Regions from separate parts of the Paenibacillus sp. FSL H7-0714 genome, predicted to be linked through region 2. Evidence: a T-box and tRNA genes for the amino acid it is inferred to sense, from the RefSeq annotation. Region 2 holds a T-box; the other holds one or more tRNA genes.

Region 1 (16,147 bases), 4.4 Mb from region 2:
GATCAGAAAAGCAATAGCGAGTGCAATTACGATTACTGCCGATGTTCGAATATATTCAAAATATTTTACTTTAAACATGATTTACGGCCCTCCTGATTTGCTCCTCGTCCTGTCGATGAATCCCTAGCATATAAAGCCCTAATTCTTCTTCACTAACCTTGGAAGGCTCCTCGAAAAAGGCAACAATCTTTCCTTCATACATCACTAGTAGACTATCGCTGATCTCCAAGATCTCATTTAAGTCTGCTGACACTAGCAAAATAGCGCAATCGTCTGAGCGCAGCTCCAACAGCTTTTGATGTATGAACTGCGCCGCGCCTATATCCACGCCCCGTGTCGGCTGCTCTGCAATAAGCAGTTGCGGTTCTGTAGAACACTCTCTAGCTACGACAACCTTCTGCATGTTACCACCTGATAACATACCTATTGGCTGAGAAGGTCCCGAACAGCGGACTTTAAATTCTTCTACAAGTGATACTGCAAGCTTGGCAATTCGTGATCCATTTAAAAAGGGACCTTTATTCATAGCTTTTGTACGATACTGAGTGGACAGCAGATTATCCGCTATGCTCGCATCACTGGCTATCCCTTGATGCATCCTATCCTCTGGGATATAGGAAACGCCTAGCTTACGAATATCTAAAATATCCGATTCACGAATATCTTTTCCCTTCACTAGCACAGAGCCTTGGCTTGAGACCCCTCTTAGGCTACCCGTAAGAGCCTCAATGAGCTGTGTCTGCCCATTCCCTTCTACACCAGCAATCCCGATAATTTGTCCCCCGCGTACTGCAAAGTTGATATCTGTTAGCAACGCTTTGCCGTGTGCATCATTTACATCTAAGCCCTGCACAGTGAGTACCGGCTCCCCAATAGACAGAATCTCCTTGTCATATTTCAACACGACGTCTCTGCCCACCATAAGGCGTGAGATTTCTTGCTCCGTGACATCCTTCGTTTGGAAGACACCTTCACTACGTCCACTACGCATGATCGTAATTCTGTCACAGATCGCTTTAACTTCTTTCAACTTGTGTGAAATAAAAACAATCGTATGACCCTGCTCTCTTAACTGCTTAAGCTCCCGGAACAATTCCTCTGTTTCCTGTGGGGTCAACACTGCGGTCGGCTCATCCAGAACGAGGATTTTTGCACCACGCAGCAGCGCCTTCAGAATTTCAACCTTTTGCTTCATACCAACCGTGAGATCCTCCACTTTTGCTTTTGGATCCACTGCCAGATTGTATTTTTTCGCAGTCTCTTCGGTCATGCGTACAGCTTCTGCATAATTGATGCCAACGCCCTTACGAGGTTCCATGCCCAGCACCATGTTCTCTGCTACCGTAAAAGAAGGGACCAGCATAAAATGCTGGTGAACCATACCAATCCCTCTATCAATGGCATCCTGAGCAGATTGCAGCTTCACTTTTTCACCCTTGATAAAGATTTCACCTTCACTAGGCTCTTCCATGCCGAACATGATCTTCATTAAAGTTGATTTACCAGCGCCGTTCTCGCCCGCAATCGCATGAATTTCTCCCTCACGTAAAGAAAAATGCACGTCTTTATTTGCAACGACACCATTGGGATACACCTTGGTAATTCCCCGCATTTCCAGCAGAGCTTTGTTCATAGGTCTCAACGCCTTTCGACTTGGAGGTCTGCAAAAATATACAGCTGGAATTCTTCTAAAAGAAGAATCTCCAACTGTAGGTTTATCACTTTATAGCTATACTTAAGGCTTAACTGCGTTACGAATGGCTTCTACTTCAGAGGTTTCCATTCCCATCGCGTTATCTACTGTAATTTCTTTATTGATCAGCTTTTGCTTCACTTCTTCAACTTTAGCCTGAAGATCGGCAGGAAAGATATTTTTATAGATTTCATTCTCTGCAATGCCTACACCATCATCTACAAAGCTCAACACATCACGTTTACCCATCTCAAGTGTACCGTCTTGTAATCTCTTCACGGCACCCAGAATAGCACTATCAATCTTTTTAATAGAAGAAGTAACGATCAAGTTTGCTTTTTCGCTATCTGTATCGTTAAGCAACATCGCCTGATCGGAGTCTACACCGATAGCATATTTCTTCTTCTCCTTAGCTGCATCAAAGATCCCAAGACCTGTACCCCCAGCCACGTTAAAAATAACGTCCACACCGGAGTTATATTGAATCAGCGAAAGCTCCTTGCCTTTAGCCGGGTTAACGAAATCGCCAGCATATGATACAGCGACCTTCACATCAGGATCAACATATTGAGCGCCCTGAATGTAGCCTACCAAGAAAGCGTTAATTCCTGGAATGTCCATGCCGCCTACAAAACCGATCACATTCTCAGGATTAGCATTTTCCATATCCGATTGTGTAGCTAGCGCCGCTACAGCACCTGCTAGAAAAGATACTTCATTTGTTGCATAAGACATGTTGTACATATTCTCTGGTGCTTCATCTATATCGGTATCATAGTTAATGAACTTTTTGTCAGGATATAATTCAGCCGTTGCATTAAACATCTCTGTAATTTCCGATCCGCCAGAAATAATAACATCCCAGTCCTCAGCGGCGATATCGTTAAACGTAGGCTCCCATTTCGTTTTATCGACACCCATTTCTACAACTTTTGTTTCTGCACCCAGCTCATCCTTAACCTTTTGCAAACCGCTATTCGCAGAGTCAAAGAAAGATTTATCTCCAAGCGTTCCTGGAATCAGAAGTACAACTTTGAGTTTATCCCCTGAACCTGTTTCTCCACCTTCAGCTGCGTTAGATCCTGCATTCGCGGAAGATCCATTACTCGACGTATTATTTCCACAGGCTGTGACCATTACCATTACTACTAGTAACAACAAAGAAAGAACTTTCTTTTTCATTTTTCTATTCCCCCTATTTATAGTTGGTTAGTAATTTGAGAGATTCTCCTTCTTAGTCCGTTGTATATTTCACGATTTAGATGGAAACTCTCATTTTTCATGTAACATTGTCAAAATTTTAATGATTTTAACGAATACACTCAAAAAAAGAGAGAAAATTATAATTTTTACGAATAATCCGACTAATTTCCGAACGAGATGGCCAGTCAGGTTGCTAATCTTCGGATTTCTTGATACGATCATATCAAATATTAATGAAAATAATTATATGATTTCGGTCATAATTTTGTACGATTCGGCTAAAACATAATTATTGGAGGCTCATCATGGATCGTGTTCTATATATTGTAAATGCAGCACATGAGGTTAATACCTATATTCCACCACACCAGCATGAATGTTATGAACTAGTCTATTATTTAAACGGATTAGGAACTACCAATGTAGGTTCCCGAAGTTATCATTTTCGTTCTTCTTCATTCGCGCTGATACCACCCAATCATAAACATGATGAGAATCATCGCGAGGATGCTACTATACTATTTGTAGGTTTCCATTCAAATCACCCAAATATGGAGAATTTGCAGGGCGTATATGAAGATGATAAAGACCATACTGTTCTACAGATCTTGCTTCGAATGAAAGCAGAGTTTGCGCGCAAACAAGATGGATTCTCTGAACTATTGAACCTTCAAATGAGCGAAATCACTGTTCATCTGATACGGCTTCTTAGCGCCTCTGGGTTTCAATCACCAACGGAAGACAGAGTCCAATATGTTCTAAACTATATGAATGAGCATTACCGCCATAAGCTATCGGTCGCAACACTTTCTGAGATGTCTGGATACAGCTATGATCGTTTCCGCCATTTATTTAAAGAACGATTCGGTTCTTCACCTCTGCGCTATCTACTATTGAAACGTCTGGATTATGCAAAGTCTCTCTTGCAACATACCCAAATGCATATCTCTGAAGTATCAGCTGCTGCTGGGTTTGTGAATGACGCCCAATTCTGCAATATGTTTAAACGTGAAATTGGTCTCACCCCACGAGCATTCCGACTAAGCAGTCAATAAAACAACACTCCACACAAAAAGGCCGTTGATTAGAGACGCCTCTAATTCAACGGCTTAAGAATAAAAGCTCAAAGACAAAGAAAAAAGGTTTGTAAAGTTGCTTATACAAGCGACTTTACAAACCTTTTTGATATACCGGCGAGAGGACTCGAACCTCCACGGTTTCCCTCTCGATTTTGAGTCGAGCGCGTCTGCCATTCCGCCACGCCGGCACATATGAAATTAATGGAGGCGCCACCCAGATTTGAACTGGGGATAAAGCTTTTGCAGAGCTTTGCCTTACCACTTGGCTATGGCGCCATATGAAAACTTTGGAGCGGACGACGGGAATCGAACCCGCGACCCTCGCCTTGGCAAGGCGATGCTCTACCGCTGAGCCACGTCCGCATAAAATGGCTGGGGATATAGGATTTGAACCTATGCATGACGGAGTCAAAGTCCGTTGCCTTACCGCTTGGCTAATCCCCAATAACATTTTAAAATAAAAGGGGCGACTGATGGGTCTCGAACCCACGAATGCCGGAACCACAATCCGGTGCGTTAACCACTTCGCCACAATCGCCATATTAAACTAATATTGTTGCTGTTCTTCTTAAAGTAAATGGGGCGACCGATGGGACTTGAACCCACGAATGCCGGATCCACAAACCGGTGCGTTAACCCCTTCGCCACGACCGCCATATTAAACTTTAGAGAAAGACTTTAGATAAAGATTGGCAGGGGCAGCAGGAATTGAACCCACACCAACGGTTTTGGAGACCGTTGTTCTACCTTTAAACTATGCCCCTAAAAAAAATGGTGGGGGATGATGGATTCGAACCACCGAACACGTACGTGAGCAGATTTACAGTCTGATGCGTTTGGCCACTTCGCTAATCCCCCAAAGATGGTGCCGGCGAGAGGACTTGAACCCCCAACCTACTGATTACAAGTCAGTTGCTCTACCAATTGAGCTACACCGGCATATTAAGTTGTATACTATATGGTGGCTCGAGACGGATTCGAACCGCCGACACGAGGATTTTCAGTCCTCTGCTCTACCGACTGAGCTATCGAGCCAAGAAAATGGCGGAACCGACGAGATTCGAACTCGCGATCTCCTGCGTGACAGGCAGGCATGTTAGGCCAACTACACCACGGTTCCAAAAGATATAATTACTTGATGAAAATTGGTTGCGGGGGCAGGATTTGAACCTGCGGCCTTCGGGTTATGAGCCCGACGAGCTACCGGGCTGCTCCACCCCGCGTCGTTCTTAAATGAATATGGTGGAGGCTGAGGGGATCGAACCCCCGACCCTCTGCTTGTAAGGCAGATGCTCTCCCAGCTGAGCTAAGCCTCCATGTTATGACCCGTATGGGATTCGAACCCATGTTACCTCCGTGAAAGGGAGGTGTCTTAACCCCTTGACCAACGGGCCATGCTAATAAACTTTGTGGCGGAGAGAGAGGGATTCGAACCCTCGAGACGCTTGTGGCGCCTACACGATTTCCAATCGTGCTCCTTCGGCCAAACTCGGACACCTCTCCATAAATGGCTCCCCGAACAGGACTCGAACCTGTGACAACTCGATTAACAGTCGAGTGCTCTACCAACTGAGCTATCAGGGAATATGGTGGGCCTTAGTGGACTCGAACCACCGACCTCACCCTTATCAGGGGTGCGCTCTAACCAGCTGAGCTAAAGGCCCTTTTTAAGACACATCAATATTAAGGGCAAAAAAAATACCACGGGTAATGTGGTTGTCCGCTTGGCGACGTCCTACTCTCCCAGGACCCTTCGGTCCAAGTACCATCGGCGCTGGAGGGCTTAACGGTCGTGTTCGGGATGGGTACGTGTGGAACCCCTCCGCTATCGCCACCAAACGGGCATTTACAGCGTAAATGCTCAGGCTTGATGCCTGAAAACTGAATCCGAATTGAATTTGCGTATTAAGTATAGGATAAGCCCTCGACCGATTAGTATTGGTCAGCTCCATGCATTACTGCACTTCCACCTCCAACCTATCTACCTCGTCGTCTTCAAGGGGTCTTACTAATTGGGAAATCTCATCTTGAGGGGGGCTTCACGCTTAGATGCTTTCAGCGCTTATCCCGTCCGTACGTAGCTACCCAGCCATGCTTCTGGCGAAACAACTGGTGCACCAGCGGTACGTCCATCCCGGTCCTCTCGTACTAAGGACAGCTCCTCTCAAATTTCCTGCGCCCACGACAGATAGGGACCGAACTGTCTCACGACGTTCTGAACCCAGCTCGCGTACCGCTTTAATGGGCGAACAGCCCAACCCTTGGGACCTACTTCAGCCCCAGGATGCGATGAGCCGACATCGAGGTGCCAAACCTCCCCGTCGATGTGGACTCTTGGGGGAGATAAGCCTGTTATCCCCAGGGTAGCTTTTATCCGTTGAGCGATGGCCCTTCCATGCGGTACCACCGGATCACTAAGTCCGACTTTCGTCCCTGCTCGACTTGTAGGTCTCGCAGTCAAGCTCCCTTATGCCTTTGCACTCTTCGAATGATTTCCAACCATTCTGAGGGAACCTTGGAACGCCTCCGTTACTCTTTAGGAGGCGACCGCCCCAGTCAAACTGCCCGCCTGACACGGTCCCCGTACCCGATTAGGGTACTAGGTTAGAACCTAGATACGATCAGGGTGGTATCCCAACGGCGCCTCCACCGAAGCTTGCGCTCCGATTTCTACGGCTCCCACCTATCCTGTACAGATCGTACCCAAATTCAATATCAAGCTGCAGTAAAGCTCCATGGGGTCTTTCCGTCTTGTCGCGGGTAACCTGCATCTTCACAGGTATTAAAATTTCACCGGATCTCTCGTTGAGACAGCGCCCAAGTCGTTACGCCATTCGTGCGGGTCAGAATTTACCTGACAAGGAATTTCGCTACCTTAGGACCGTTATAGTTACGGCCGCCGTTTACTGGGGCTTCGGTTCATAGCTTCGGGTTACCCCTAACCACTCCCCTTAACCTTCCAGCACCGGGCAGGCGTCAGCCCGTATACTTCGCCTTGCGGCTTCGCACAGACCTGTGTTTTTGCTAAACAGTCGCTTGGGCCTTTTCACTGCGGCCCCCTCGTGCTATTCACACTACCGGGGCACCCCTTCTCCCGAAGTTACGGGGTCATTTTGCCGAGTTCCTTAACGAGAGTTCTTCCGCGCGCCTTAGAATTCTCTTCTCGCCTACCTGTGTCGGTTTGCGGTACGGGCACCTTCTCCTGGCTAGAGGCTTTTCTTGGCAGTGTGAGATCATGACCTTCGCTACTGTAATTTTCGCTCCCCATCACAGCCCAGCCTTAATGATGTGCGGATTTGCCTACACATCAGCCTCACTGCTTAGACGGACATATCCATCAGTCCGCGTCACTACCCTCCTGCGTCACCCCATCGCTCATAGCGGATTACGGTGGTACAGTAATTTCAAACTGTTGTCCTTCGACTACGCCTTTCGGCCTCGCCTTAGGTCCCGACTTACCCTGAGCGGACGAGCCTTCCTCAGGAAACCTTGGGCTTTCGGCGGATCAGATTCTCACTGATCTTTTCGTTACTCATACCGGCATTCTCACTTGTATGCTGTCCAGCGCTCCTTACGGTACACCTTCAACCCACATACAACGCTCCCCTACCCCAGATACATACGTATCTAGCCATAGCTTCGGTGGTGTGTTTAGCCCCGTTACATTTTCGGCGCAGAGTCACTCGACCAGTGAGCTATTACGCACTCTTTCAATGGTGGCTGCTTCTAAGCCAACATCCTGGTTGTCTGTGCAACTCCACATCCTTTCCCACTTAACACACACTTGGGGACCTTAGCTGATGGTCTGGGCTGTTTCCCTTTTGACAATGGATCTTAGCACTCACTGTCTGACTCCCGGCAATAAGTATATGGCATTCGGAGTTTGACTGAGCTTGGTAATCCTTGCGGACCCCGCACCCAATCAGTGCTCTACCTCCACTACTCTTATACCGAGGCTAGCCCTAAAGCTATTTCGGGGAGAACCAGCTATCTCCGAGTTCGATTGGAATTTCTCCGCTACCCCCACCTCATCCCCGCATTTTTCAACATGCGTGGGTTCGGGCCTCCAGTGCGTGTTACCGCACCTTCACCCTGGACAGGGGTAGATCACACGGTTTCGGGTCTACGTCCACATACTCAATCGCCCTATTCAGACTCGCTTTCGCTGCGGCTCCGTCTTCTCGACTTAACCTTGCATGTTAAACGTAACTCGCCGGTTCATTCTACAAAAGGCACGCCATCACCCATAGATAGGGCTCTGACTTTTTGTAAGCACACGGTTTCAGGTTCTATTTCACTCCCCTTCCGGGGTGCTTTTCACCTTTCCCTCACGGTACTGTTTCACTATCGGTCGCCAGGTAGTATTTAGCCTTAGCAGATGGTCCTGCTGGATTCATACGGGGTTTCACGTGCCCCGCACTACTCGGGATCCGTCTCGGAGAGAACACAGTTTAGGTTACAGGGCTTTTACCTCTATCGCGGGCCTTTCCAGACCTCTTCACCTACCATATTCCTTTGTAACTCCATGTGAGACGTCCCACAACCCCTAAGAGCAAGCTCTTAGGTTTAGGCTGTTCCGCGTTCGCTCGCCGCTACTGACGGAATCACTATTGTTTTCTCTTCCTCAGGGTACTTAGATGTTTCAGTTCCCCTGGTCTGCCTCTACATCTCCTATGTGTTCAGAGATGAGTAACTGCGAATTACCACAGCTGGGTTTCCCCATTCGGACACCCCCGGATCAAAGCTTGCTTACAGCTCCCCGAGGCAGTTTCGTTGTTCGCCACGTCCTTCGTCGGCTCCTGGCGCCTAGGCATCCTCCGTGTGCTCTTATTAGCTTAACCTTGATTTTTCCTAAGAAAAATCTCACTAATAACATTTACTTGTTTACACAAGTTGCTAAAAGATGTTCTAAAACGCAAATTCGTTTCGGTATCCAGTTTTCAAGGATCAAGTTTAAAGATGAGAGCTTAAACTCTCAAAACTGAGCAACGAGTGAGTAACAGGCCTAAACCTGAGATTTGGAAGTTTAACTTCCAATTTGAATGTCTTCATTGCAGAAGACTATTCTCCATAGAAAGGAGGTGATCCAGCCGCACCTTCCGATACGGCTACCTTGTTACGACTTCACCCCAATCATCTACCCCACCTTCGGCGGCTGGCTCCCTTGCGGGTTACCCCACCGACTTCGGGTGTTGTAAACTCTCGTGGTGTGACGGGCGGTGTGTACAAGACCCGGGAACGTATTCACCGCGGCATGCTGATCCGCGATTACTAGCAATTCCGACTTCATGCAGGCGAGTTGCAGCCTGCAATCCGAACTGAGACCGGCTTTGATGGGATTGGCTTCACCTCGCGGCTTCGCTTCCCGTTGTACCGGCCATTGTAGTACGTGTGTAGCCCAGGTCATAAGGGGCATGATGATTTGACGTCATCCCCACCTTCCTCCGGTTTGTCACCGGCAGTCACTCTAGAGTGCCCAACATTACTTGCTGGCAACTAAAGTTAAGGGTTGCGCTCGTTGCGGGACTTAACCCAACATCTCACGACACGAGCTGACGACAACCATGCACCACCTGTCTCCTCTGTCCCGAAGGCCGCCACTATCTCTAGTGGATTCAGAGGGATGTCAAGACCTGGTAAGGTTCTTCGCGTTGCTTCGAATTAAACCACATACTCCACTGCTTGTGCGGGTCCCCGTCAATTCCTTTGAGTTTCAGTCTTGCGACCGTACTCCCCAGGCGGAGTGCTTACTGTGTTAACTTCGGCACCAAGGGTATCGAAACCCCTAACACCTAGCACTCATCGTTTACGGCGTGGACTACCAGGGTATCTAATCCTGTTTGCTCCCCACGCTTTCGCGCCTCAGCGTCAGTTACAGCCCAGAAAGTCGCCTTCGCCACTGGTGTTCCTCCACATATCTACGCATTTCACCGCTACACGTGGAATTCCACTTTCCTCTTCTGTACTCAAGTCACCCAGTTTCCAGTGCGACCTCAGGTTGAGCCCAAGGTTTAAACACCAGACTTAAATGACCGCCTGCGCGCGCTTTACGCCCAATAATTCCGGACAACGCTTGCCCCCTACGTATTACCGCGGCTGCTGGCACGTAGTTAGCCGGGGCTTTCTTCTCAGGTACCGTCACTCCGATAGCAGTTACTCTACCGGACGTTCTTCCCTGGCAACAGAGCTTTACGATCCGAAAACCTTCATCACTCACGCGGCGTTGCTCCGTCAGACTTTCGTCCATTGCGGAAGATTCCCTACTGCTGCCTCCCGTAGGAGTCTGGGCCGTGTCTCAGTCCCAGTGTGGCCGTTCACCCTCTCAGGTCGGCTACGCATCGTCGCCTTGGTGGGCCGTTACCCCACCAACTAGCTAATGCGCCGCAGGCCCATCCCTCAGTGACAGATTGCTCCGTCTTTCATTCTTTCTTCAGGAGAAAAAAGAAATTATCCGGTATTAGCTACCGTTTCCGGTAGTTATCCCAGTCTAAGGGGCAGGTTGCCTACGTGTTACTCACCCGTCCGCCGCTAAGTTATTTTGGAAGCAAGCTTTCAAAATAACTCCGCTCGACTTGCATGTATTAGGCACGCCGCCAGCGTTCGTCCTGAGCCAGGATCAAACTCTCCAATTAGTATTGAAAAGAGCGATATGCTCATTTTGAAACATCTGACGAGAAAATTAATTCTCTAATTTTGGATTTCACTTTCGTGATTCCCTACTCACTCGTTGTTCAGTTTTCAAAGATCAAGCTGTTTATTTCGTCGTTGTGTTGTTCAGCAGCGACCTTTATAATATATCACAGCGTCCTCGTTTTAGTCAACCTTTTTTTAATTTCTTTTTTCGGTTGTCTTTCGAATGTTTTCGAAAGCACATCTCTGTGTCAGAGGGACGAGTTATAATTTAACACATGAACTAGGAAAGAGTCAACCATAAATTTATTAGAATAAATATGAGCGCATCATAATAGCGAGCAAACAAAAAAGAGAGTGCTCAGCCTCTCCCTATCCCTACTTATTTTATCTATAGATTACCGGCAAATCCTGCATCTAATTTCTTCTTTATAAGGTATATCGGATCGCATGCCCCTCTCCCCCATGACCGTCAGCCCATAAAGTAATCTCACGGATTAGCGAACGAGAAACAAGCTTTCGTAAAACTAGGGGCAACTCAGCCTCTAATTGACACAGGCCAGAATGCTGTAGTAATTCTTTTATACTCCATGCTTCCTTACGACTATTCAGAATATTGAAAAGCAATGCACAACAATCCGTCATTTTGGACATGATCCCAAATTCACAGGCTAGAAGAACAAGCTCTACTCTTTGCTCTAAGGTCTCCGTGCTGATGGTTAGTTCCTCATATAGTTTATGGACAGAAGTGTTCATACTTTTAACCTGCTCCCAAACAGCCGGCTCTGGAAATGAACCAGATTCACTCACTTCTATTCTTGCCCAATGATATAGAGCCATCAATACACAGTTATACGCATCCATAATGTAGCCAGCTTCTATATACCGTTTAGATTTCACATACAAATGCAAGAATCGTGCAAACTCCATGAACTCAACTCGTTCCTTAAGAGGCCCTTCAAATTGTAAAATCTCCCGGCGCATATCCCCTAGTATTCCTTTGGGATCCCAGATCACTTCCCCAATCATCAAACTAGTAAGGAGCTCGTTATTATCTCCCGCCATGACAGCCCGCTCCAAAGCGGAAAGGCCAATATGGACTGACTGGGTCCGTGTGTCACCGGCAATGGTGTGGCGAACAATATGTTCTAAATCCTGTTCCTCATGTAAAACTAACACAACCATATCAAAATCGTGAAGTAGCGCGCTTTGAAAAGGAGTACTCCCTTTCTGCCGCAAAGCGACAGCTCCTAAAACATTTTCTTCAAACGTTTCTCCACTCAACAAAGTTACATTGGATAATTCCATGCTTCCCTCCATTAAATTTGGCGAATTTGCGTCCAGTCAGTTATAATTCAGTTATAATTATTATTCTACATATGAAAGACAGTTCCTTCTGGACAACCCAACTATATTTAGTTAGGAGCAAACACTCATGAAGTTTAAAACGGCTAAGATCAACGCTTTTCGCACATGGGGATTACTGCTCACAATGCTCGGAATGGGACTTATGGTTTTGGGTACAGCAGGCATCGTATTCTGGGGATCGACTGGGAAAGTATTCGCTGGAATCGGACTTGTAATCGGTTTAATTTCCATGATGGCAAGTCTTGCGATCTATTTCTGGGCTGGCATGCTCTCAACGAGTGCAGTTCAGCTAGAGTGCCCTGAGTGTCACAAGCTGACCAAGATGCTCGGTAAAACAGACCGCTGTATGTTCTGCCACACCATTCTTACTATGGATCGGGCTGAGGCTACTATTACTGCAGATCAGCTTGAGCATCAGCAACTAAACCACTAAACACACCTTACAGAGGCTCATTACTAACTAGTTAAAATGCACTCAAATATTTGCTAATACAACAAAGAGGCCCCCGATATGGGAGCCTCTTTGTTTGTTATAAATGAAATTATGATTACTTATGAATCTCTTGTAATGCTTCCCATGCTGATGGATTGCTAAAACTGCGATTCCATGATCCGATGCCTCCAAGCCCCATGGACTTAGCAAGCTCAACTCTTGATTTTAAGCTAACCTTATCTTCTATCCATATTTTCTTAAGAGCGCCATCTTCCTTGTACTCTACGTAATTCTGCCCAGCAGCCTTATCAAATGTAGGAGTTAGCTTCTTCTCTTTGATAATTTTTTCAACGGCATTCATACTAACGGATTTGGAGCTTACCTTTGTCTTGCCATCTACTTGAGCCTCAGTCCAGATGCGGGTGTACAATGGGATCCCCAAAATCACCTTCTCAGGCGGCACATTGTCTTCCTCTATGATCCGGCTTATTGAATTTTCTACCCAAGGTAAGGAGGCAACAGAGCCCGCGATAGGGCTAGCTGCCCAATGTTCATCATAAGCCATCACGATTAGATAATCGACTAATGTCCCAAGAGCCTTACGATCAAGGAATGCTGACCACATCTCGCTATTGGATTTAGGTGTCACATCTATGGAGACGATTAGATTCTTAGCCTGAGCCATCGGTTTTAGCTCTCTCATAAATTGAGTGACATTCTCTCCGTCTTTCGTATACACATTCTCAAAATCGATATTAATTCCATCCAAATTGTATAAATCCGAATATTCTAAGATCTGTACGATTGCATTCATCCGTTTCTCATAGCTGGACAATGCCTCAGTAGTCATGTCTGGATCGAAGCTATTGCTAAGCAACCCCCATACCTCTAACCCGCGCCCATGCGCCCACTGCACATACGCACTGTCGGCCTTACTGCGCACATTGCCATCACCATCTATAATACTAAACCAGGTTGGGCTAGCCACGTTAACGCCTGGTAGCTCACCGAAGGTTTCTGGGTTAGGTTTGCGTTGGTAAACAGCCTCCCAATACAAATTCACTGACTTCCCTTTCCAGTTACGTTCAGCGCGTGTTGGCGTGGATTTTTTCGGTTCCACTGTCTTTTGACCATCCCGAACAATGTCACTTGCCTTGGCATAACCTGCATACCCGCTGCTTAATTGTACAAACAGCCAGTCCTTATTTTCTTCATTCCAAATATTCACGACTGCCCCAGGAGACATATCCGCAACTATAGGTGCGTGGATGGATGCCTCATTTCGTAGAGCTACTGACTTGTCGCCTTTTTCACCTTTAACTTTTCCTAGCGAGACAGACTCTCCTGCCGTCATTAGTAGTATTGCTCCGGTATTTGTATCCTCCTGTATTTCAAACCCATATAGATCTTCTAATACATCCGCAGGAAGGTAGGTCACTTTCTCCTTTACTTCAGGTGCTAACCGCAGTTGCAGCGGACGATTGTTCAGACTAGCATCAGTCTTATCCTCCTGCATGTAAAGAAGCTCACTATCCGTTGATAAGATGACCGATTTCGTCTTCTCTTCATAACGAATGGAAGGATCCACATACTCTTGCAACAATGGTAATGGTAATAGCATGCTATCCCCAGTCCCCGAGGCAGAATAACCTGTATGCTCTCCTTTTACAAAGATGGGATGCGCTTGAGCTTTCCAATCTACATCTATGTGCTGACGATTTGGCAATACATAAAACACTACCCAATATGCTGCTGCTACAATGATTAAAAGTCCAAATAACCGCCTAAAAAAACCTCCGCGCTTTTTGACGCGCCTCTGTCCCAGTCTTCTGTCCAAAATATATCCTCCAGATAATAATATGATTTTTAATAGAGTCTAACATTACGATTATAACATCCACTTGGTTTCGTATAACCAGTAGAAAATAGTCATTTATCCTACAAATTGTTATATTCAAGAAGAAATGACGTTGTCGTTCTTATATTTGTAAAAAAATAAAAACGTGAGTCCTCCGCTTTCGGATTTCGCACGTTTAGTGATAACTTGGTAGATAGCCTTAATACCGTTCTATTCTAGTCTTAATGCTGCTTCTCTCTACAACTTTTGCAAAATCCATGCAGCTCCATACGCAATCCTGTAATCTTAAAGCCTGTAGCTTGCTCAGCATGCAGCTCTACATCCCTAAGCGAAGGATAACTGAAATCCTCAATCTTACCGCATTTCTGACATATAACATGATAATGATCAGACACATTGGCATCAAAACGGCTGGAGCTATCCCCATAGGTCAACTCACGAACCATGCCAGCTTCCATAAACATCTTGAGATTATTATATACGGTTGCCACGCTCATGCTCGGAAATTTAGGCTCTAATGCCCGATATATATCGTCAGCTGTAGGATGATTCATTGCTTCCATCAAATACGTAAGAATCGCATGACGCTGGGGCGTTATACGGACACCTGTTGTTTTTAATTGTTCCAATGCATGTTGTACGCCACTCCCCATGACTGTCACCGCCTTTTAAATTTAAAAATAAAAGAAATATTTCTTATAATTGTAAGACTGGGTTTTCAATCTTGTCAACGAAGTCGATACATTATATTCATTATTATATAAGAAAAATTACTTTTTTCAATAACCTCTCACATTTAAGTTGCTGTTTCCCTCAACCTGAATCTTGAACTCACCTGTGCCCACTTCACCAGATATCTTCTTCTTATCAATGGTTAAGGTAGGTAAATCTGAAATAATATCGCCATATCCACTTGAGCCATTCAACTTATAGTTCCCTAACTGCGGCAAATACAATTGAATATCGCCAACTGCACTATAAATGTCCCAGTCTCCTCCGACTTCATGTGAACGAACATCAATGATGCCATTCAAGGATTCTGCATGCAGCTTCGATCTGGCTCCATCAATCTCTAAATTACCATTTTTGCTAGAAATATCGATCTCGGCTTCATTCCCGGTTGCACCGATATTGCCAACTGCCGTTGATAATTTCAAGGCCCCTGTGACATTCCAAGCATTCATATTGCCACCGCTCGTTGATAAATCAACACTGCCCTGGACGGATCTCGCACGCACAGCTCCATTCAGTGTTTTCCCTTTCACATTACCAAAGATACGATGAAGAATAAGTTCTCCATTCCCCGTTTCCAGCGAAATATCTTCGATCGCTTCTATGTTCTGCAGGGTGATCCCACCATTCATAGTGCGAACATCGAGATTAAACCGGCGGTCTTCCGGCAAAGAAATGTCCAAATCCATTCGCGGCTGACGCTTACCTGATTCTCCGTACGCCTTGCTGTTTGAAGTGATTTTTATAGTTGGTCCTTCAACAACATCCACAAAGGACTGCTCCGAAATGGCCTCAGCCATCGGACCTTCCAATTGATCTACCCAAACTGTAGTAGTAATTTGAATATTATCTACGGGAGCCCGATGCAATAAAATATCCCCATTAATACCATCAACGGATATTTTGGCTGTATTTAGCTTCACTGGAACAATAAGCGGAGCCTTCTGAAATTTACTTCCCTTCGCCTCGCCATAGTCGACTGCAGCTGCAGTAAGATTGAGACTCACATTTTTCCACAGATATAAGTAATGTTCTTGTTCGGCAACGATAAACACACTCGCAGCAAGCAATATAGCAGATAAAAGGCCGCGTAAATCCAATCTGATTCTTGTTCCCTTTTGTACAGAGCCTGAACGACCAGAGAAGAAATA
Region 2 (16,147 bases):
TTCAAAGCATTTACCGAATTTGGCTTAAGAGATCCGGAAGGAAATGCAATAGGTATTGATCATCTGGTTGAATTGGGTATCACCCATGTACATCTGATGCCCGTGTTTGATTTCCAGACCGTAGATGAGTTAAGTGTAATAAATCGTGGTTCGTCCATTGAACATACCGACTACAATTGGGGATATGATCCTCAGCATTATAATGTACCGGAAGGATCATATAGCACTGATCCTACCGATCCAGGTCTACGGATCCGGGAATTTAAAGAAATGGTTCAGGCTTTGCATAGTCGTGGGATTTCAGTGATTATGGATGTGGTTTACAACCACACGTACGCTGTGGAGAAGGGCCCCTTCGAGCCGCTTGTCCCAGATTACTTCTATCGACGTGATTTCTTGGGACGTTTATCTAATGGCTCGGGAGTTGGTAACGAGCTGGCTACAGAGCGTCCGATGGTACGCAAATATATTAAGGATTCGTTGTCCTACTGGGCTACGGAGTATCATATTGATGGCTTCAGATTTGATCTTATGGGTCTGATGGATAGTGTGACCATGCGTGAAATAACGGAAGAGCTTCGACTTGAGGTGAATCCTAATCTGCTGTTATATGGCGAACCTTGGACAGGTGGAGATTCTCCACTGGCAACAAAGACGCTAAAAGGTGTGCAGCGGGGGAAAGGATATGCTGTCTTCAATGATAACTTTCGTTCCGCGATCAAAGGTGATAGTGATGGATGGGGACGGGGCTTCATTACAGGGGAATACGGCAAAGAAGGGGCTATTGCAGCCGGAATCAAAGGAGCCATCCACGAATTTACAGACTCCCCAGTGGAATCGGTGAACTATGTAACGGCCCATGACAATTTGAATTTATGGGATAAGGTGCTTACCGTTCAAGGGGGATTTCAGGATGCCGTTTCACGGGCTAATCCTTACGTGAATGTAGATCTGGAGAATATTCTCAGCAATGAGACCGTGCGCCGATCCCTACTTGCAAATGGAATCATCCTGACCTCGCAAGGGATTCCATTCCTGCATGCCGGTGATGAGCTACTGCGCAGTAAATTTGGAGATCATAATAGCTATCGTAGCGGTGATACGATTAACGCGATCCGCTGGAACATGAAGAGTATGTTTAAGCCTGTATTTCAATATTATAAAGGTTTGATTGAACTGCGGCGTACACATCCGGCATTTCGTCTACATGGTCGGCAGGAAATTGAGCGTTCGCTGGAATTTCTGCGCTGTGATGGGGGGATCGTGTCGTACCTGCTTAGAAATCATGCAGGAGGCGACCTCTGGAACAATATAACAGTCATCTTTAATGCCAATAATGATCGAGTAAAGCTATCTCTTCCTGAAGCTAACAACGGTTGGAACGTGGTAGTGGATCATACCCGAGCGGGGACAGAAGCATTCCGGAAGGTCGCAGGTAGCGAAGTGGAAATTGAAGGCTTGTCGATGATGGTGCTCTATGATGAATGTGGTGAGCCAGCACCGCGGTCCAAAATTATCGAAGTACACTATGAGCGGCCAGATGGGAAATATCAAGGCTGGAATCTTTGGGTTTGGGATACAGGAATTCAGGACGGACAATGCGACTTTCGGTATATGGAGGATGGGCGTGCAGTTGCACGAATTGAGGTCTTGCCAGATACCGATTCTATCGGGTATATATTACGACTTAATGACTGGGAAGAGAAAGATGGGGATGGCGATCGCTTCATTGATTGTTCCAAGGATGAAGAGTTGATCAAGGTCATGGTTATAGATCGTGATCAGGAGAATGATGGGATCTCAGATGATCATCTGCAGTTAACCAGTTAAAAAAATAAAAAAGAGCTGCTTCAGGGTTAGTTGTACCCCGGAACAGCTCTTTTTGTTGATCTTATGGTTTTCCGATGATCTGGTTGGATAAACCTACATCTAAAAGCTCGTAGTAGAGATTAGCTTCATTCCCTCCATGGTCTTTGGAAAGGTACATAGCTAGATCAGCGGCACGCAGAAGTTCATTAATACTGCCTCCATGCTCAGGAAATAGGGCTACACCAATACTTGCGGAGGTGTGGAAGCTAGATCCATTGTCAATAGACCAAGATTTGTTGAATAACTTAAGCAACCGTTGTAGCATTTCATCTAACATTTCTGGAGAAGTAAATCGGTGCAGTACCACCGCGAATTCATCACCGCCAATCCGGAACGCCTGGCCTACACCTTTAACCGTTTGCAAAAGCTCTCGAGAGAGCAGTTGGAGAAATTCGTCTCCGGCCAGATGTCCTAAGGTATCGTTTAGCTGCTTGAATCTGTCACAATCCAGCAATGCGAGTGCAATATTCTTTCTCCGTTCCTCGGGTTGGTTGATGAGATTCTCCATGTACATTTTGAAATGAGCACGGTTGGGAATCGCGGTTAAATGATCATAGAAGGCTAGCTTATGTAATCGTTCTTCGTATTGCTTCCGTTGTGTAATTTCACGGGACACTAACATAAATTGTGCTGGGAAATTATTGCTTCCCCGAACAGGCGACACCTTCGTTTCCAGCCATACCCATTGCCCTTCAGCTCCACGCATTCGTAGCTCTGAGATACGAGGGGTTCCTTGAACGACACTCTTTAGTTTAGCCCAAGCAATTTCCGGTTCACGAATGTAGTTGGAGAGTGGGTCACCCTTTTTAGGAACATAGCCGAGAATACTTGAATGTGAAGGGGAGCTATATAGTATCAACCCGTTAGGATCAGTCAAAATAATAAAGTCAGACATGGTTTCACCGATTAGCTGATAGAGTGTTTGTTCCTCCAGCATTTCATTTTTGAGCCAAATGATTTTGCGACCCAGATAAATAATAACTAGAAGCAGAATAAAGAAGACCAATGAGTATAGCGCAAAGAGTGCACTCTTTTTATCTTGGAACCCATCTGTTACTTGTAAAGCGTAGGTGTCTATCAGGTCTTCTGATTGATCTAGATGAGTTCTGACTTCATTTAACTGCATGTTCAGACTTACAGCATGATATGAAGCAGGGTCCCATCCGATTTGCATCCGTTCAGCTATCAATTTACTTCCTGTACTCTTCCATAGGACTAGGGATGTTTCGAAGGCATGGAGCTCGTTCTCTAATTCAGTAAGTATATTTGCCTGTTTCAAATCACTGTAGGGTTTGTTGATAGATTTGATGTCTGAACTTGCTAGGCCTACCCGTTCTTGTGCTTGTTGATTATTGTCCTTAAATTCCTGAATGAACTGATCACGTTCAGCGTCAGTGAGGTTCGAGCTCATGGAGGAGTGGAGAGCGATTGCGGCTTGATGCAGATCACGATCAGCGCTCAGTATGAGCTCAGAGTTCTCAAATACATCTTCATATAAAGAATCTGACATTCTGTTAATGGTGTGATTTAGATAGAGTAAAGAAGCTACACTAATTCCAACCAGTAGAATGGAGATCGCAGCGAAAATAAAGATTAGTTTGCGTGTTACTTTGATATCGAAAAATCCAGCCACGGTCATCTTCTCCCCGCATAAGATGTTTAACAAATCTTATTGCTGCTAACTATAACCTGCGGAACTTCCATTTGTGGCAGGCGTGTTTTATTTTCAGGCAAAGATGTTGAGAGTAATTATGTAAAAAAAAGAGGTGTTGTAACATAGTGGGAATTGAGGCATGGGAAAGATAAATTGTGTGTGGATCGCAGTTTGTAGTACAACAAGTATATAGGACGTCCTACTTATAGAGCAATCGCTTCCTCAAATAAATATCAATAATAAAAAATTTAAATGATTATGGTATGGGCCTATTGCCTTATCTATATTCAAATCCATAAATCCTATTACCCAACGCCTTCGTAAATGATACCCAGCTCAGCCCCAAAAATATGAGTTCTGTTATGTTAAAAAAAAGCTGCCTAGTCATAATAATGACTGTGGCAGCTGACTTGAAGTTACTATTCGTTACGTAGTGCATGAATGGGGCGAAGCCGTGCGGCTTTGTTCGCAGGCATCATTCCGAAAATCACGCCGATAAGCAAGGAGAAAACAAAAGATATCAGTACCATATCCCAAGCAATGGATACTGTAAGTGAAGTGTACTTTCCTAGTAACCAACTACCAGCGACTCCAATGCCAACACCGATCACCCCACCTAATCCGCTAAGCACAATGGATTCGATCATGAATTGAGCGAGAATATCGAGCTTTTTGGCGCCGATTGCTTTGCGGATACCAATTTCTCTTGTTCTTTCATTAACGGATACGATCATAATATTCATAATGCCGATCCCCCCGACAAACAGAGAAATGCCGGCAATTCCCGCAAGTGCCATTGAAAGCGTAGCTGTCGTAGAATTTACAGTTTCCAGCATCTCTTGAGAGTCAAAGACACTAAAAGCATTATCCGCATAATTAAATTTAGCATCCAGTGTACTCTCTAGTTTATCTTTTACGGTAGCTACAGTGTCTGCTGAAGTCGTCGCAATTGTGATGGAACGTACGCCTTTGCTTTTTAACTGACGTTCTGCAGTAGCTATAGGGATCAATAAGATATCATCGTTGGAACCACTTAGACTAGAGCCTTTCGCTTCCAAAAGACCGACGATTTTATAGCTGATCCCGTTTAGCTGTACCTTTTGGCCTACTGGATCATCTGTGCCGAATAAATCCTCAGCCGTACCTGTGCCGATTAGCGCTACCTTCTGCCGGTACTCCGTATCAATATCAAGCAGGAAACGTCCTGACTGTACATGAAAATCCTTAACGTCCTCATAAGAAGGTGTAATGCCCTCAACAGTAACGCTAACAATCTCAGTATTATGCTTGGCTGTAACGTTGCCACTGATCACAGGAGCTACATTTTCTATCCCCTCTATATCTCCAAGTGCCAAAGCTTCTTCATAGGTGAGGGAGGTGGTAGCCCCACGGCCAGTGATGTTTACCGTCAGTTGATTTGTTCCGAGTCCATTAAGCTGCTCCGTAATCTGAGAAGTAGTTCCCTGCCCCACAGAAACGAGGATGATAACGGATGATACACCAATAATAATACCCAGCATCGTTAAAAAAGCTCTTACTTTACTGCTGTAAATACTTTTTAGAGCCATCCGCATACTTTGAAATAATTTCACCTCGCATTCCTCCGATCTTCTACGAGGTTGCCATCCTGAATACGAATGATCCGCTTTGCTTGCTTTGCAATTTCGAGGTCATGTGTGATTAGGATGATTGTATGACCCTGCTCATTTAATTCTCGTATCATCTGCATGACCTCTTGTCCAGTTCGCGTATCAAGCGCTCCGGTAGGTTCATCTGCAAGTAGAATCGGGGGAGATCCAGCCATGGCTCGCGCAATCGCTACACGCTGTTGCTGTCCTCCTGAAAGCTCAGAAGGTCGGTGATGCATTCTCTCCTCCAAACCAACTTTAAGGAGTGCTTGCTGCGCTGTTTCTCTGCGTTCTCGATGTGAGAGGCCGCGGTATATTAGCGGAAGCTCCACATTCTCGACAGCAGATAACTTGGGGAGGAGATTGAAGTTTTGAAAGATAAAGCCGATCTTCTCATTCCGGATAACTGCCAGCTTGTTGTCGGATAACTTGCGAACCTCTTGTCCGTCTAGAAGATAGCTTCCCTCATCCGATACATCCAGGCACCCGAGCATGTTCATTAGTGTTGATTTTCCAGAACCGGAAGGACCTATAATCGCTACGAACTCTCCGAAGTCGATTGTAAAGGAAAGATTTTTTAGAACTGTCATAGTTTCTCCGGCCATAGTATAGCCATGGGTCATATTCTGGACTTGGATCAGTGGCGTTAAAGCACTCATCTACTGCCACCTCCGCCACCACCAGGTGCTCCGCCCGTGCCACCAGTACCACCTCCACTGAAGCCACCACCGCCACTAAAGCCGCCGCCGCCGAAACCGGCGCCACCCATACCGCCCATGCCACCTTGCATTTGCATCTCAGTACTAGTTGTACCTGTTTTGGTAGAGATGACAGTAGGGATGATCACTTTGTCTCCTTCATTAAGCCCACTGACAATTTCAATACTGCTCTCATCATGGATGCCCACTTCGACGGAAACTGTTCGCTGATTACTATTTCCACGGTTTCTTGTGCCAGCTGCTCCGTTAGGCATAGTACCGCCGCGAGCATCAGGCGCTCCACTAGGCATAGCGCCATCGCGAGCATCAGGAGCCCCGCTAGGCATCGGTGCTTGGCCCTCGCTAGAGGCTTTTGAGGAATCGGTTGAACCCGCTGAACCCGCTGTTAAAGGGAGAGAAACTGTGTACTTGCCATTTCTTTCTTGAACAGCTTCAATAGGTACGGTTAATACATCTTTTTTCTCAGCTGTTGTAACTGAAACTTCTGCCGACATCCCTACAAGGGCACCTTCGGAGGTGGTTAAGCCAACGGTAACATCGAAGAGGGAGACTCCGTTCGAGACGGTGCCTTCCTTGGCAATCTTAGTAACACTCCCCTTGAATTCAGTGTCGGGCAGGGCATCCAATGAAATGGTAGCAGGCATCCCTATTTTCACTGTAGGAATATCAAGCTCATCCACCTGCACTATGACGCTTAAATTAGCATAATCGGTGATATCGATGAGTTCAGAGCCATCCATCGCTTTTTCACCGCTGGCTATGTTAACTGCTGTAACAGTTCCGTCAATAGGGGCGGTAAGGGGATCTGGAGGGATCATATCCTCTTGTACAGATGCAATTTTTTCGATTTGAGAAGCGATATCCGTTTTCGCTTTTTCAATCGAACGTTTGGCACTGGCTAATTCATCCTCGGAGGCACCTGCCACGGCAAGCTTCTTATACTGCTCCTGCTTGTCCTGAAGATCCTCTTCAAGCGAGGTAAGAGAGATTTGTTCCTGCTTGAGATTGTCGCTCAAATCATCGCCTTCGAAGGTAATTAATGTCTGACCTTTTTTCACATTGTCGCCTTCTTTGACAAGCACCTCAGCTACGGTTCCAGCGTCCTTCGTTTTCACTTTTCCTGTTTCAGTGGCCGTGACGGAGCCTGCTCCAGATACATTTACTACGATATCGCCCTTCGTAACCGTGGCTGTATTAACGGGCACTTCAGCAGCCTGACTGCTCTTATCAGGTAAAAATGTATACACCAACAATCCGGCTGTTACTACAGCTACTACTCCGATGGTCCAGAGCAACACTTTTTTCTTCTTCATTTCTTTCCTCCATAGATCATCAAATTTCTTTTAACATAGGCCACACCTCGCACACTTACTAAGTGTCGGATGGATTGTTAGCACTAGAATCGGTGTTTGAAGTGGAATTGTTGTTTGAAGTCGTTGACGCTGCCTGATAAGTGACAACATAGGTCCCAGTTCCCAGCAAATTTCGATGACCTTGGAATTCGTCGTATACATTCAATTGGATCGCGCCGCCACCTAGAGTTTTGTAAAGATTGCTTGTGAATGTTGTGGTGTATGACTTGAAGTTCCCTAATGGTAGATCTGTGCCCAGTGTTAATGTCTTCTCCATCGTTTGTCCGAAGGGGTCGATCAGCTCTAGTACAAGCTTGTGCTCATAGGTACCCGATTCGTAAAGCGTGCTGCTCGACAGGTTGTAGGTTAGGACAGTGCTTAGCGTATCTTTTCCACCAGTGACGGAGGCGACTGCATTTGTAACGGATAGGGTATAAGGGAACAATTCTACATCCAAAAGATTACTTTTTGACTCCACCGCAACATTATTTAGAGCCAGTGACACCGTATTGATATATCCCGTTGATTTCCCGCCAGGAGCCGTAAGTTTTCCTTCGGATACCCCTTCACCGACATAAAGAACAAGCTGAGAAGGATCTACTCCAAGTGGAAGCTTAGTCCAGACGGTAACCAGATTTTTTCCGTTAGGGCTCGTGGAAGTGGTAGACTGGTTGACCTCGGCTTCGTAATATTGATTGTCAGGCGTTTTGTAATAAGCTACGAGTTGAGCCTGCTCCGATTTACGTGTTTCCTCACTGTTCATTTCCAGTTCTGTGTACATGATATTGGAGCTTGCACCCTGATAAACCGTTGTCCGGCGCTCTAACACTTCTGCTTTTTTACTTTCAAGGTCAATTTGGAAGGAACTTAGTGCTGCAACTTCCTGAACACGGCTGTCCAACTGATTTGTACTTAAAGAAAGAAAATTAATTTTGCTTTCGCCGGAGGTTTCTTGCAGCGTTATTTTTAATTGATTGAACTGGTAGGTGTAAGGAACATTGGCCACGACATAAACGTCTGCGGATTCATTTGGCCCGAGTATGGTTTGCGTGCTTTCTGTGACGACTTGGGAAGTGCTGCTAATATCACTCTCACCAGCTTTAATGACACTTGTAAATGCAGGAAGCTGCACAGAGGTCGATTTCGTGTTGCGAATATTGATTTTAGCTACAAGCTGATCTTTGTCTGCCCAAGGTAGCCGCTGGATGTTCTCAAGCTTGACAGCAAATGTGCCGTAACTGTTCTCCACCGCGTATTCTGTATCCTGCCAATTGTTAGTTTGGAGTGTGTAAGGAATCTGATAATAGGCTGTAGGAAAAATGATCTTACCCTCTACAGCGGGTTCAGTCATTTGCAGCTGTAGCGTTCCTTGAGCTATCGTTAGCGGAACTTCTGCACTGAGCTCAATTATTTTTTCTTCAAGGGGTTTGAGTGTAAGGTTTGCGAAAGCCTTCGTGTCCAACGGAAAGCTATATCCCTCAGCGGCTTTAACGGTAAACTCATAAGCAGGCAAAGTAATCGCCTTGTTGCCGCTATTTTTTACTCGAAATTGCAGCGTCCACTTCGCGGTGCCGTTGTCGGCATAGACATTGGCGCTTTTTAACTGCGTCTCGACAGTATTATTGTTGATCGTAAGCTTCTTGATGACATTGCTAGCTACGACAAGATCTGGTGTGGTAGCAGCGGGAAGGTTATAGGTGACGATGGGCAAAGCAATTTTTAATGAGGTATCTTCTCCAGCAAACTGCAGAGTCATATTGTCTGTCTTCATATAAGAGGGAATTTCCGTCATGTAGTAGATCGTCTTTTTTTCCTGTGGCTGTACTTTGTAGTTACTGCTCGTATCATCAAGCGTTAATTCAAATACAGATCCTCCTGCAGATGCGAGGTATCCCTTAAGTCCAGGATCACTTAGCACTTTGGTTCCTTGATTGGTTAAGCTCACACCTACTTTGGCGTATACCTTACCGTTATATTTGTAAATTTGCAGACTTTCTGTTTTGGTTGTTACGGGCTGATTATTCAAGGTTATCTTTTTACTTTGGCCTCTAGCGACCGCTTGTGAAAAAGCCACAGGCAAGGTGAAGGTCCCCAGCTTTTTTTGATAATCAGTACTGCTGAAATCCCAACCGAATACTGAAATCTTCACTCCATTTAAAGATGTGGATTTACCGACGTTTGCGTAATAGGTTACGGATTGACTGCTTTTGGAGGGGATAGATTTGATGGTTGCACTGCTGGTTACTGGGCTTCCTTGGATAACGGTTCCTCCTGCAGTAGTTACTTTAGAGAAATAGTCCACAAGATTGATGCTGTTTCCGCTCCCATTGTTATAGCTGAGGGTGTATGTAAGAATATTGCCGCCATCCTGAGTCAAAAAGCCAACATCGGTCAGCTTCACACTAAAGTTACTCTTTAAAGCTATCGAGCCGAGTTTATCCAGAGTGGATACAGTGGTGGCAGTTGCTGTTTTGGTGGATGAAGTAGTAGTTGATGCCGCGTATGCTCCATACGCTGAAGCTTGACTCAGAACTGCTGCGCTAAGTATGATCACAGCTACTTTTGTTCTTCGTGCATGCATGTAATTCCCTCCCGGTATGAAAGTCCTTGTATTTTGAAGGTGATTTATGATTGAGTACAACCATGCCTTCTTAATAATGGAAATTATCAAGCTCCGCTGAACGTTAGCTGAAAAAAAGTCCCCAAAATGGCTCTGAACCTTAAAGCCAGCTTAAAGCCAGATAAAAATTGCCCTAATTATGCTTGAACTTGTCAAAACGACAGATTTTGCATATAATAAACAGACATATCTCTTGCATAAAAGAGATACCTGACAATTAGATTGAATTGTGAAATGCAGTGATGGAGAAGAGTACACAGTGCCTGACTTACAGGGAGGAGACGCCGGTGATTGAGAGCGTTTCTAGGATACAGAGCTGTCGAAGTTCACTCCGGAGCAGTTCCTTGAATTCCTTAAGATTGCCTTGTAAGGAAGCGTAGGGGAAACCGGTCACAGACCGTTATTTCTGTATAAAGTGAGATAGGTATCTGTCCAGCTAAAAGAGGGAATGAAGCTCTTAAGGGGAACAGATCAGCTTGTCTAACAAGGGTGGTACCACGGTCTTTTCGTCCCTTACCGGGAGGAAAGGCCTTTTTTTGTTGAACTAGACAATGATTGAAGGGGGCTGTACACGGCCATGAAAGAGAAGTTGGAAGCATTGAAGGTTGAAGCGCTGGCTAAGTTGCAGGAGGTTATGGATCCACAGGTTTTGAATGACCTAAGAGTGAAATATCTCGGTAAAAAAGGCGAGCTTACAGAAGTTCTACGTGGTATGGGAGGACTTAGTGCTGAGGAGCGTCCGGTTATCGGGCAAGTAGCGAATCAGGTGCGTAGTGCCATTGAGGAGATTATTGGAGCGAAGCAAGAGACTTTTCAACAGCAAGAGACTCAGCAACGTCTACAGGCTGAAAAAGTAGACGTAACATTGCCAGGTCGCCGCATGCAGCAAGGGGGCGTTCACCCGCTTAGCAGAGTGGTTCAGGAAATTGAGGATATTTTCATTGGTATGGGTTACCGTGTGGCTGAAGGCCCGGAAGTGGAGACCGATTATTATAACTTTGAAGCCCTAAATCTGCCTAAAAATCACCCGGCACGCGATATGCAGGATTCCTTTTATTTAACGGATGACCTGCTTATGCGTACTCAAACGTCTCCGGTACAGATTCGTACTATGCAGGCTATGAACGGTGAAGTTCCAGTTAAAATCATTTGCCCGGGTAAAGTATTCCGCCGCGATGATGACGATGCAACGCATTCCTTCCAGTTCCATCAAATTGAAGGTTTGGTTATTGGAAGCAACATTCGGATGAGTGATCTGAAAGGCACCTTGCAGCAATTCGTACAAGAAATGTTCGGCCCGAATACAGACATTCGTCTTCGTCCGAGCTTCTTCCCATTCACCGAGCCAAGCGTTGAAGTGGACGTAAGCTGCTTCAAATGTGGCGGCGATGGCTGCAGACTGTGCAAGCAAAGCGGATGGTTAGAAATCCTTGGCGCCGGCATGGTACATCCAAATGTTCTGAAAATGGGTGGCTATGATCCTGCTAAGTATAGCGGCTTCGCATTTGGTATGGGTGTTGAACGGATTGCTATGCTTAAATACGGCATCGATGACATCCGTCATTTCTATAACAACGATATGAGTTTTGTAAAGCAGTTCAAGGGCGTTTAGATTTTTGGTGGGCGAGCTGGCTGACGGGTTAGGAGTAAGTAGCAATTGGGTTACTGATCTTGCTTAATAAAAGACTATTAATAGAAGGAACGGAGAGAAATTTTGGAACTGTAGAAGCGCCAGCGTTCGCCTTTATCCTCGGATTTCTACCGCGAGAAGTGGTTTTAATCAGGAAATCTGAGGATAACAGCGATCGGAAGTCCAATATTTTTCGTAGTGACTGCTCTAAATAGGACGGTTATGAAGCTTTGATCGAGTAATCCTAAATTGTACTACTCCCACAGGAAGCAGATCGAACGGCAAGTAGATAAATACATCTGAAACATAAAGGAAGTGAGCGGACATGAAAGTATCAACCGGATGGTTGGCTGATTATACATCGATTGAAGGAGTAACCGCCGAAAAGCTAGCGGAGAAGATTACCGCTGCCGGCATTGAAATTGACGGAGTAGAGCGCCGCAATAAAGGGATTTCCGGCATCGTAACCGGCTATGTGAAATCGAAAGAAAAGCATCCTGATGCGGATAAACTGAACGTATGTATCGTGGATGCAGGTCAAGGTGAAGATCTGCAAATCGTCTGTGGCGCAAAGAATGTAGCTGCGGGACAAACCGTTCCTGTAGCTCTTGTTGGCGCTAAGCTGCCAGGGCTGGATATCAAAAAAGCGAAGCTGCGCGGGGTATTATCACAAGGGATGATCTGCTCGGCTAAAGAATTGGGACTCAATGATAAATTGCTTCCTAAAGAGCAGCAAGAAGGAATTCTTGTACTTCCTGAAGGTACAGAGATCGGTCAAGATATTTCAAAGTTGCTGGGTCTAGATGATGAAATTCTGGAATTCGATCTGACTCCGAACCGTTCAGACTGTCTAAGTATGATTGGTGCTGCTTATGAAGTGAGCGCGATTCTTGGACGTGACATCAAATTACCAGATCCTGCGAGTGAAATGATTGAGATCAGCGGAGCAGCTGCTCAATCTATTTCCGTTAAGATTGAGAATGAAGAACATTGCAGTCATTACGCAGTTCGTTATATCTCAGGTGTTAAACCTGCAGCATCCCCGCTGTGGATTCAGAATCGTCTGATGGCGGCAGGGATTCGTCCAATTAACAACATCGTTGACATCACTAACTATGTGATGCTCGAATACGGACAGCCGCTTCATGCTTTTGATGCAGATAAAATAGAAGGCGGAGAACTCGGCGTTCGTCTTGCTCACGAAGGTGAAGTCCTGACTACACTTGATGGCCAAGAACGGAAGCTTGAGCCACATATGCTCGTTATCGCTGATGGAGCTAAGGCTGTAGCTCTGGCTGGAGTAATGGGAGGTCAGGATACGGAAGTTACTGCTGAGACGGTAAATCTCGTTCTGGAATCTGCTAAGTTTGACGGAGGAACCGTTCGTAAAACCTCGCGTCAACTGGGACTTCGCTCGGAAGCATCGCTTCGTTTCGAGAAAGAAGTGGATCCAAATGCAGTGATCCCTGCATTGAATCGCGCTGCAGTACTTATTGCGCGTTATGCTGGCGGATCTGTGCATGAAGGAATTGTGCAAGCAGGAACAGTCGCAGGAGAAGAGAAGGTACTTACTTTGTCCTTGGAGAAGCTGAACCGTTATCTCGGAACAGATCTGTCCTTGCTAGAAGTGAAGACTTTGTTTGGTCGTCTACATTTCAAATGCGGGGATACTGCACAAGGATTGATCGAAGTTCAGGTGCCAACTAGACGTGGCGATATCAGCTATGATGTTGACCTTATCGAAGAAATTGCTCGTTTGTACGGGTATGACAATATTCCAACGACTCTGATTGAAGGTGTTACAACGCCAGGCGCATTGACGCATAAGCAATCACTCCGCCGTGAACTGCGTCGCCTGTTGTCACATGGCGGTTATCAGGAAGTGATGGGTTACTCCTTCATCCAGCCGAAACAAAGCAAAATGTTCCCTGAGTTATCAGAAGGCTCACAAGCGGTTAAATTGGCTATGCCAATGAGTGAAGAACGCAGTGTACTGCGTACTAGCCTTCTGCCACAACTATTGGATATTGCTAGCTATAATACCAACCGTCGTCAAAGCGATCTAGCGTTGTTTGAAATCGGCAATGTCTTCTTCACAGATGAAGAACAGTTGACTCGTCAGCCGCGTGAACTGCCGGTGCTGGGGTTGTTGCTTAGCGGTAGCCTAACCGTGAAGCAATGGAACGTTTCTGCACAGCCTGTAGATTTCTTTGATTTGAAGGGTGCGCTGGAATCTGTATTTGCTTATTTGGGTCTTACAGACAGAATTATCTACGAGGGAGATAGTCCAGAAGGGTATCATCCTGGACGTTCCGCATCGGTATATTTAGTCGGAGACGAGGGTCGTGTGAAGATTGGAACTATGGGCCAGCTTCATCCGGAACTGCAAAGAGAGCTTGATCTAGTGGATACTTATGTAGCCGAGATTCTATTGCAGCCGCTGTATGATAACACGCAAAGCCGTCTGCAATATAATGAGCTTCCACGTTTCCCAGGTATGGAACGGGATATTGCAGTGGTTGTAGATTCAACGGTACCAGCAGGCGATCTGCTAGCTTCCATCCGTGCAAACGGAGGAACTTTGCTGCAATCCGTACAGGTATTCGACGTGTACACTGGTGGCAAGTTAGAGAGTGGAAAGAAGAGTATTGCGATCTCACTGCTGTATCGTCACGGTGAACATACATTGACAGATGAAGAGGTTGGAGAGGTGCATGATAAGCTATTATCAGTCCTTCAACAAACTTTTGGTGCAGAATTAAGAAAATAGCAGGAATTGTGTAAAGCCGCAGCGAATCCATTTAGAAACTGAGATTCGCTGCGGCTTTTTCTGGGTAGAGTGAAATGCGGAGGATATCAGCGAGAATCTATTGATTACAAGGGATTTTGCCAAATGCTTAAGAAAAAAGCTACAATAGAAACAGTAAGACTAACTTAGAATCCGCACACATACAAAGGAGGGCACAACTGTGGCTATGGACCGGACACGTGTCGCCGTGGAGATATACGGAACTTCCTATAAACTCGTCGGAAGCAGCACTGAATATATGAAACAAGTGGCCCGTTATGTTGACGAACATATGCGCACGATTTCTAAATCACACAACAGACTGGATACGCCGCGCATAGCGGTGCTTGCAGCAGTACATATGGCGGAGCAGGCTATTCAGGTTCAGGATTTTAAAAATGAACTCAACATGATGACAGGTGAACGCAGTGAACTGCGATTGGAAGTATCTCGCCTGCTGGAGGTTCAGCGGGAGCGACAAGAAGAATATGAACGCCTTGAAGCGGCGGCTAAAGAAGAAGCTACACGACTGATTGCTGCGGTTGAAGAAGAGCGCAAGCGTCATCTGGAAATTCAGGAGAATGAGCGTAAAGTACATGCTAACCAGCTGCAAGAGGCAACCCAAGCGGCTGAAGCCGCACGAGAGAAGCTGGAAGAGGAGCTGCTTGCGCGTGAGCTGGAGTTGCAGGAACTGCGGGCAAGTTATGAGGCTGAACAGTCTGCTATGCGTGAGAATCATCGAGAGGAACTAGCGAATGCAGAAGCCATCCGTCTACAGCAGTTGGAAGAGCAGAAGGCAGCGCATTTGCAAGAGCTGGAGAACATCCGTGAGACGCTGACTAAGGAGAATTCAGACTCCTTGTCTGCTCTAGAGCTTGAGTTAACCGAGACCAGATCAACCTTAGAGAAACAGCTTGAGGAAACCAAATCAACATTAGGTAAGGAACTCGAGAAGACGAAGTTGACACTGGGTAAGGAGCTTGAGAGCACGACAACGAAGCTAAGCAAGGAATTGGCTGAAGAACGGGAAGCTTTACAACGGGAGCTTGCTAAGAATAAGGAACTTCGTCAGTCACAAGGTACTCAGGAACATAGACATAAGCAAAACATTCAAGAGCTCGAGAAACAGCTGGCTGAGCTTCGTGGTGGAACAGGACAACTTCAGTCTAGACTCCGTTCGGCTGAAGCCAGTCTTAAGAGTGAACGAGATGCTCGTCAGACGCTGCTCGGACAATATGAAGCGGTGGTTAAACGTGAAGAACAGCTCAGTGAGGAGCTGCGTACTGCTACTGAGCTAGGCACGCTGTTGAATGAAGAGCTGGAAGAATTGCGCCAGCGTTATCAGCAGTCTCAGAATGAAGCATCAGAGCTGCGGAAGTCACTACAGGAAACGAATGACAATCTGCACCGTGTTCAGGAAGAACTCGCTGGATCTATGGCGGAGGCAGCAAATTGGCAGGAGCTCTCGGATAAACGGATGGAAGATATTAGTGAGCTTGAAATGAACCTACTGGAGACCGAAGAGAAATCTTTGGCGCTTCAAAAGGAGATTGAGATCCTTCGTGGTCAAGCGGATGGTTTAGTACAACAGTTAGATCGGGAAGCTCAGCTTCGTACAGATGCAGAACACGAAACTGCAGCACTCCGTGAACAAGGTGGACAGGTTCAGAAGGAACTGTCTGCACTTCGTGAACGCTATGAGGAACTGATCTCTCAATATGATGAAGTGCTGCAAGATGGAGAACGTCTACAGGAAAGATATCAACTGCTGCAAGAAGAAGGCGAAGAGACAGCTCGACGCTTAGAGGAATTGTCTGAAGCTAGCCTTGAGGCCGCTGCTACGGTTGCAGAGCAGCAGGATGTTCTGAGGGAAGCAGAGGCGTACGG

Evidence for each region. A T-box is a leader RNA that pairs with one kind of tRNA and senses whether it is charged. The one in region 2 lies ahead of pheS (phenylalanine--tRNA ligase subunit alpha), so its partner is inferred to be a tRNA-Phe.
Region 1: it has a tRNA-Phe gene. The T-box ahead of pheS (phenylalanine--tRNA ligase subunit alpha) is inferred to sense a tRNA for this amino acid. The anticodon was not compared.

What each region holds. Positions count from the first base shown of each region.
Region 1 covers NZ_JBBOPT010000001.1:6,186,578-6,202,724, forward strand. The annotation lists gene NST34_RS27670 (ABC transporter permease) at 1-78, opposite strand, end outside; gene NST34_RS27675 (ABC transporter ATP-binding protein) at 71-1,633, opposite strand; gene NST34_RS27680 (BMP family ABC transporter substrate-binding protein) at 1,736-2,875, opposite strand; gene NST34_RS27685 (AraC family transcriptional regulator) at 3,202-3,951, shown strand; tRNA gene NST34_RS27690 (tRNA-Leu) at 4,085-4,163, opposite strand; tRNA gene NST34_RS27695 (tRNA-Cys) at 4,178-4,251, opposite strand; tRNA gene NST34_RS27700 (tRNA-Gly) at 4,264-4,338, opposite strand; tRNA gene NST34_RS27705 (tRNA-Gln) at 4,345-4,419, opposite strand; tRNA gene NST34_RS27710 (tRNA-His) at 4,441-4,513, opposite strand; tRNA gene NST34_RS27715 (tRNA-His) at 4,554-4,629, opposite strand; tRNA gene NST34_RS27720 (tRNA-Trp) at 4,666-4,739, opposite strand; tRNA gene NST34_RS27725 (tRNA-Tyr) at 4,748-4,833, opposite strand; tRNA gene NST34_RS27730 (tRNA-Thr) at 4,839-4,914, opposite strand; tRNA gene NST34_RS27735 (tRNA-Phe) at 4,935-5,010, opposite strand; tRNA gene NST34_RS27740 (tRNA-Asp) at 5,018-5,095, opposite strand; tRNA gene NST34_RS27745 (tRNA-Met) at 5,122-5,198, opposite strand; tRNA gene NST34_RS27750 (tRNA-Val) at 5,216-5,291, opposite strand; tRNA gene NST34_RS27755 (tRNA-Glu) at 5,298-5,369, opposite strand; tRNA gene NST34_RS27760 (tRNA-Ser) at 5,386-5,478, opposite strand; tRNA gene NST34_RS27765 (tRNA-Asn) at 5,484-5,559, opposite strand; tRNA gene NST34_RS27770 (tRNA-Ile) at 5,563-5,639, opposite strand; rRNA gene rrf (5S ribosomal RNA) at 5,698-5,814, opposite strand; rRNA gene NST34_RS27780 (23S ribosomal RNA) at 5,888-8,816, opposite strand; rRNA gene NST34_RS27785 (16S ribosomal RNA) at 9,050-10,607, opposite strand; gene NST34_RS27790 (nucleotidyltransferase-like protein) at 11,035-11,913, opposite strand; gene NST34_RS27795 (DUF2614 family zinc ribbon-containing protein) at 12,041-12,406, shown strand; gene NST34_RS27800 (glycosyl hydrolase family 18 protein) at 12,522-14,243, opposite strand; gene NST34_RS27805 (Fur family transcriptional regulator) at 14,486-14,917, opposite strand; gene NST34_RS27810 (DUF4097 family beta strand repeat-containing protein) at 15,044-16,147, opposite strand, start outside.
Region 2 covers NZ_JBBOPT010000001.1:1,832,460-1,848,606, forward strand. The annotation lists gene pulA (type I pullulanase) at 1-1,830, shown strand, start outside; gene NST34_RS08075 (diguanylate cyclase domain-containing protein) at 1,892-3,502, opposite strand; gene NST34_RS08080 (ABC transporter permease) at 3,943-5,115, opposite strand; gene NST34_RS08085 (ABC transporter ATP-binding protein) at 5,112-5,810, opposite strand; gene NST34_RS08090 (efflux RND transporter periplasmic adaptor subunit) at 5,807-7,183, opposite strand; gene NST34_RS08095 (hypothetical protein) at 7,242-9,803, opposite strand; T-box leader at 10,073-10,359, shown strand; gene pheS (phenylalanine--tRNA ligase subunit alpha) at 10,420-11,454, shown strand; gene pheT (phenylalanine--tRNA ligase subunit beta) at 11,798-14,242, shown strand; gene NST34_RS08110 (hypothetical protein) at 14,442-16,147, shown strand, end outside.